2 linked regions of the Pseudosulfitobacter pseudonitzschiae genome follow. The main gene of each other region encodes a partner of the protein of the gene in region 2 in a complex. Links are inferred from orthologs where the notes say so. Each region holds a gene or a part of one and is shown on either strand. Other genes may lie near its edges.

Region 1 (2,899 bases), 500 kb from region 2 along the record:
CCCCATCCGGTCTCATCCCTTATACGCCCCCAGTGGCCATCACTGCGGCACACAAGAATCATGAAACGCCGCGTTTGACCGCTCCCGTCGCTGGGGGTCACATCCGGCAAAAGGAGAAGCGACATGAAACTGAATGAACTGCGCGACAACGAAGGCGCCACCAAGAAACGCAAGCGCGTTGGTCGTGGCCCCGGGTCCGGCACCGGTAAGATGGGTGGCCGTGGTATCAAAGGTCAGAAATCCCGTTCGGGTGTGGCGATCAACGGCTACGAGGGTGGCCAGATGCCGCTCTATCAACGTCTGCCTAAGCGCGGCTTTACCAAACCGAACCGCAAATCTTATGCCGTTGTGAACCTGGGCTTGATCCAGAAATTTATCGACGCCAAGAAAATCGACGGCTCTGCCACGATCACCGAAGACGTATTGATTTCGTCGGGTCTGGTGCGTCGTAAGCTGGACGGCATCCGCGTTCTGGCAAAGGGCGAAGTGACGTCCAAGCTGGATCTGCAAGTGACCGGCGCGTCCAAATCGGCGATCGAAGCGGTGGAAAAAGCTGGCGGTGCGCTGACAGTCACAACCACGGCAGCGGCTGAGTAAACCTTACTCGAACCTTGTGGGTCGGCGCTGTCCGGCTTACATAGCCTTGAGTTTTCCTTAACGCCGCCCGCCGGAAAACGGCTTGGGCGGCGTTTTCGCAACAGAAAGAGCCGATATATGGTATCCGCCGTCGAAAACATGGCCGCCAACACCAGCTGGTCTGCGTTGGGCAAGGCCACTGACCTGCGCAACCGCATTTTGTTCACGCTGGGCCTGCTGATTGTCTATCGTTTGGGCACATTTATCCCGGTTCCGGGCATCGACGGCGCGGCATTGCGCGAGTTTATGGAAGGTGCAGGGCAGGGCATTGGCGGCATGGTGTCGATGTTTACCGGCGGTGCGCTGGGGCGGATGGGCATTTTTGCCCTTGGTATCATGCCCTATATTTCGGCTTCGATCATCATCCAGCTTCTGACCTCGATGGTGCCTTCGCTTGAGCAGCTCAAGAAAGAAGGTGAACAGGGGCGTAAGAAAATCAACCAATACACCCGCTACGGCACTGTGGCGCTGGCGACTTTGCAGGCCTACGGCCTTGCCGTCAGCCTTGAGGCGGGTGATCTGGTTACTGATCCGGGTCTGTATTTCCGTGTGGCCTGTCTGATCACACTGGTCGGCGGCACGATGTTCCTGATGTGGCTGGGTGAACAGATTACAGCACGCGGTATCGGCAACGGTATCTCTCTGATCATCTTTGTCGGCATCATCGCAGAAGTTCCTGCCGCTATGGCGCAGTTCTTTATCAGTGGTCGCAGTGGTGCGGTCAGCCCTGCGGTGATTGTCGGGGTGATCATCATGGTGATCGCGACCATCATGTTCGTGGTGTTCATGGAACGTGCCCTGCGCAAGATCCACATCCAGTACCCACGGCGTCAGGTCGGCATGAAGGTATATGATGGCGGTTCGTCGCACTTGCCCGTCAAAGTAAACCCCGCTGGCGTTATTCCTGCGATCTTTGCCTCGTCGCTGTTGCTGCTGCCCGTAACTGTCAGCACCTTCTCGGGCAACTCGACCAACCCGATCATGAGCTGGCTTTTGGCCAACTTCGGCCCCGGTCAGCCGCTGTACTTGCTGTTCTTCGTCGCGATGATCGTGTTCTTCGCCTATTTCTATACGTTCAACGTTAGCTTCAAACCTGACGAGGTTGCGGACAATCTGAAGAACCAGAACGGATTTGTGCCCGGCATCCGTCCCGGCAAGAAAACTTCGGAGTATCTGGAATATGTGGTGAACCGGATTCTGGTTCTGGGTGCCGGTTACCTTGCGGCGGTCTGTCTGCTGCCAGAAATTCTGCGAGGCCAGTTTGCCATTCCCTTCTATTTCGGCGGGACATCGGTGTTGATTGTTGTGTCGGTGACGATGGATACAATCCAGCAAGTCCAATCCCACTTGCTGGCCCACCAGTATGAAGGTCTTATTGAGAAATCGAACCTGCGCGGCAAAGGCAAAGGGGGCAAACCCCGCAAGAAACGGAGCCCTGTGCGTCGATGAATATTATTCTGCTTGGACCGCCCGGCGCGGGTAAGGGAACACAGGCCCGCATCCTCGTCGAGGAACGTGGCATGGTTCAGTTGAGCACCGGCGACATGCTGCGTGCCGCCAAGGACAGCGGCACCGAAATGGGCGATATCGTGGCCGACGTCATGGCCCGTGGCGCGTTGGTAACAGACGAGATCGTGATCGGTCTGATCCGCGAGCAGTTGAATACGGTCAAGGCGTCCGGTTTCATCTTTGACGGCTTTCCACGCACGCTGGCACAGGCCGATGCTTTGACCAATCTTCTGGCCGCCGAGGGCGAGAACCTTGACGCCGTGGTCGAAATGGAAGTCGACGATGAAGCGCTGGTGGCGCGTATCACCGCGCGTTCAACTTGTGGCAACTGTGGTGAGGTCTACAACGACACCACCAAGCCGCAACCTGCGGATGGCAAGTGCAGCAACTGTGGCGCCTCTGATTTCCGCCGTCGTGCAGACGATAACGAGGAAAGCCTCAGAACCCGTCTGATGGAATATTACAAGAAAACCGCGCCGCTGATCGGTTATTACTACGCCAAAGACATGTTGACCAAAATCGACGGTCTGGGCGAGATTTCCCAAGTCAAGGCAGCGATCGACAAGGCGCTGTCCTAGGCAGACAAAGAGGGGCGGCGCATGGCATCAAACAGATTTTCGCGGCAACGCTTTCATCTTATGCTGCCCTGCCAGTGAGACACGTCGCTGTCTCACGCCCCCGGACTGCGCGCAGAAGTGAACGCACGGCGTGACGGACAAGACGGCCCCACCGATCTGCGGATGGGGATTGCGGT
Region 2 (3,292 bases):
TGCCTGAACCGGCGTCTCGACGGTCTCACCGGAGCCATAGAGTTCCTGCGCCGTGTCACCGCTTTGCATGATGAACCCGATACCAACGGCACAAATCAGCGTACCAGCTGCAGTCGCGATTTCTTTAACATAGGCCATTGATCCAATCCCTTATACTTTTGGGTCCGGATCGTTTCTGGCAGAGAAACCGGGCCGACTTATGGCCCGGTTGCGGAGTCATTGCGGCGTCAATGTGACGCGCGCAGCTTTTTTGCGGTCAGGTCAGACGCCCGTGGCAATGTTTGAACTTCTTGCCCGAACCACATGGACAGGGTTCGTTCCGGCCCGGGTTGCCCCATGTGGTCGGATCGTTCTCGTCGAAACCGTCTGCGACAGCTTCAGCAGAGGGGGCGGGTATTTGCGCATCCTGTGCCTGCTGTGCAGCCTTTTGCAGTTCGGCCTGTTGCGCCGCGGCCTGTGCCAGCATCTCGGCGCGCTCTTCTTCCGTCATCGGACGGATTTGCGCCAGTTTCTGGGTCACGTCTTCGCGCAGGCTGTCCAGCATCACTTCGAACAACTGAAAGGCTTCGTTCTTGTATTCGTTCAGCGGGTCGCGCTGTGCATAGCCTCGGAAACCGACGACCGAGCGCAGGTGATCCAGTGTCAGCAGGTGTTCACGCCATTTCCCATCAATCGCCTGTAGCAGAATCTGCTTTTCGATCATGCGCATGTTTTCGGGGCCGAATTGTTCGATCTTTTGTGCCATCAGCTTTTCGGTGGCCTCAATCAAACGCTCGCGGACTTGTTCGTCGTCCACGCCGTCCTCTTCGGCCCATGCCATCACCGGCACATCCACGCCGAGGTTCTCGATAACGTCGGCATAAAGCCCTTCGGTGTTCCACTGATCGGCATAAGTGCCCTGCGGCATATACTGGTCAATCAGATCGTCGATCACCTGTTCGCGCATATCCGACGTGATTTCGGACAGGTCGTCGGCTTCCATGATGTCACGGCGTTGGGTGAAGACCACTTTGCGCTGGTCGTTCATCACGTCGTCGAACTTCAACAACTGTTTGCGCATGTCAAAGTTGCGGCCCTCGACCTTGGCCTGCGCGCGTTCCAGTGATTTGTTCACCCAAGGGTGAATAATCGCTTCGCCTTCTTCCAACCCGAGGGTTTTCAGAACCTTGTCCAAACGGTCCGAACCGAAAATACGCATCAGGTCGTCTTCGAGTGACAGATAGAACGACGTGCGCCCCGGATCACCCTGACGACCCGAACGGCCCCGCAACTGGTTGTCGATGCGGCGGCTTTCATGGCGTTCCGATGCCAGAACAAACAGCCCGCCCGCATCCAGCACTTTGCGCTTCTCGTCTTCGTGCTCGGCCTCGATCCGCGCGCGGATCGCTTCGGGATCGGCGTCGGGGTCTGCGGTCAGCGCTTCAAGTACTTTCAGATCGACGTTGCCGCCCAGCTGGATGTCGGTGCCGCGTCCGGCCATGTTGGTGGCAATGGTCACTGCGCCGAACTTGCCGGCATCCGCGATAATTTGCGCCTCCTGTTCGTGCTGGCGCGCGTTCAGGACATTGTGGGGAATACCCTTTTCCGTCAGCATCGCGCTGAACATCTCGGATTTTTCGATCGACGTGGTGCCGACCAGCACGGGCTGGCCTTTTTCGTGGGCCGCTTTGATCTCTTCGATCATGGCTGCAGACTTTTCGGTGCCAGTGCGGTATACGCGGTCGTCTTCGTCAACGCGGGCAATTGGACGGTTTGTCGGTACTTCGACTACACCCAAACCATAGATTTCACGGAATTCCTCGGCTTCTGTCAGGGCGGTGCCGGTCATGCCTGCCAACTTGTTGTACAGACGGAAATAATTCTGGAAGGTCACGCTGGCCAGCGTCACATTCTCAGGCTGGATTTTGACGCCTTCTTTGGCCTCGATCGCCTGATGCAGCCCCTCGGACAGACGACGGCCCGACATCATACGGCCGGTAAATTCGTCGATCAGCACGACCTCATTGTCGCGCACGATGTAATCTTTGTCCTTTTGGAACAGGGTGTGCGCCCGCAAACCCTGGTTGACGTGGTGCACAATCGAGGTGCTTTCCGGATCATAAAGGGTCATGCCCTCTTCAATCAGACCACGCGCCAAAAGCTGCTCTTCGAGAAACTCGTTGCCTTCTTCGGTGAAGGATACATTGCGGGTTTTCTCGTCGACCGAATAGTGGCTGGGGTCCAGCAACGGGATCACGGCGTCAATGGTCTGGTACAGTTCCGACCGGTCATCCAACGGACCCGAGATAATCAGCGGCGTGCGTGCTTCGTCGATCAGAATACTGTCGACCTCGTCCACAATCGCGAAATTGTGACCACGCTGGACCATCTGATTCAGCTCGCTTTTCATATTGTCGCGCAGATAATCGAACCCGAGTTCGTTGTTGGTGGCGTAAGTCACGTCACAGGCATAGGCCGCGCGTTTGTTGTCTTCGCCCATCCCATTCCAGGCACAGCCACTGGTCAGGCCGAGGTGGGTAAACACCTTGCCCATCCATTCGGCGTCACGTTTGGCAAGGTATTCGTTAACCGTCACCACATGCACGCCCTTGCCTGTCAGCGCATTCAGATAGGCCGCGAAGGTGGCAGTCAGGGTCTTGCCCTCACCCGTCTTTTGTTCGGCGATATTGCCGCGGTGCAGGAAAATCGCACCCATCAACTGGGTATCGAAGGCCCGCAAGCCCAGAGCACGACGGGCCGCTTCACGGCAGTTTGCAAAGGCTTCGGGCAGAAGGTCATCAAGGCTTTCGCCCTCAAGCGCCCGTTTGGCCAGTGCTTCGGTTTTATCCTTCAAACCTTCGTCGCTCAGCGCCTCGAATTCAGGCTCCAACGCGTTGATCTGCTCGACCAGCGGCCGCACCGATTTGATCAAGCGATCATTGGGCGTGCCAAAGACCTTTTTGGCGATTGTTCCGATACCGAGCATGCGTTCTCCAGCCGATCTTGTGTCAGGTTGCGCAGCATCTGCTTGTCGGCGCCACGTGCAGCCCATAGATACAGGGTCAAGCCGATCCTGGCCGCGCCCATAGGGCGATGTAAGGGTCACATGAAACCGTGTCAATGTCGCGTCCGGCCACGAGGGGTCGCAGAACACGCGGCAACAACTGAACAGGACCATTCCATGCTGAAACGCTTTGCCATTCTGCCCGCCATTGCGGTCGCACTTACCTTATCCCAACCGCTGCACGCGCAGGATGAAACACCTTCCTTGTCTACCGTGGTCGCCAATGTAGACGGCGTCGAAATCACCTTG

Evidence for each region. The genes of interacting proteins can lie anywhere in the genome.
Region 1: the proteins of secA (region 2) and secY are in contact, whole or in part, in a crystal structure (PDB 3DIN), measured with the Thermotoga maritima proteins. The link is inferred for Pseudosulfitobacter pseudonitzschiae from one-to-one orthologs. Residues at the interface, in WP_004082002.1 of Thermotoga maritima: Glu261, Ala262, Arg263, Lys300, Ala301, Arg302, Thr303, Ile304, Ile305, Leu323, Tyr324, Asp325, Pro326, Val329, Ser330, Tyr333, Ile336, Lys340, Phe345, Val349, Glu363, Phe364, Tyr374, Ser375, Gly376, Gly377, Glu393, Ile395, Thr482, Ser483; in WP_004081795.1 of Thermotoga maritima: Glu108, Gly109, Glu110, Glu111, Ala236, Glu237, Arg238, Arg239, Ile240, Thr241, Ile242, Gln243, Tyr244, Ala245, Arg246, Arg247, Val248, Thr249, Gly250, Arg251, Arg252, Val253, Tyr254, Gly256, Ala257, Ser258, Thr259, Tyr260, Leu261, Pro262.

What each region holds. Positions count from the first base shown.
Region 1 is NZ_CP022415.1:2,619,306-2,622,204, reverse strand. The notes cover bases 72-2,899. They hold secY (preprotein translocase subunit SecY), read left to right. Parts: upstream 72-714; coding sequence 715-2,085; downstream 2,086-2,899. Other genes in these bases: SULPSESMR1_RS12785 (adenylate kinase), read left to right, coding at 2,082-2,723; rplO (50S ribosomal protein L15), read left to right, coding at 124-597. UniProt on the Escherichia coli protein: The central subunit of the protein translocation channel SecYEG. Consists of two halves formed by TMs 1-5 and 6-10.
Region 2 is NZ_CP022415.1:3,114,844-3,118,135, forward strand. The notes cover bases 57-3,277. They hold secA (preprotein translocase subunit SecA), read right to left. Parts: upstream 2,966-3,277; coding sequence 257-2,965; downstream 57-256. Other genes in these bases: SULPSESMR1_RS15345 (hypothetical protein), read right to left, coding at 57-138; SULPSESMR1_RS15355 (peptidylprolyl isomerase), read left to right, coding at 3,161-3,277. Outside these bases: more of SULPSESMR1_RS15345, read right to left, coding at 1-56; more of SULPSESMR1_RS15355, read left to right, coding at 3,278-3,292. UniProt on the Escherichia coli protein: Required for protein export, interacts with the SecYEG preprotein conducting channel.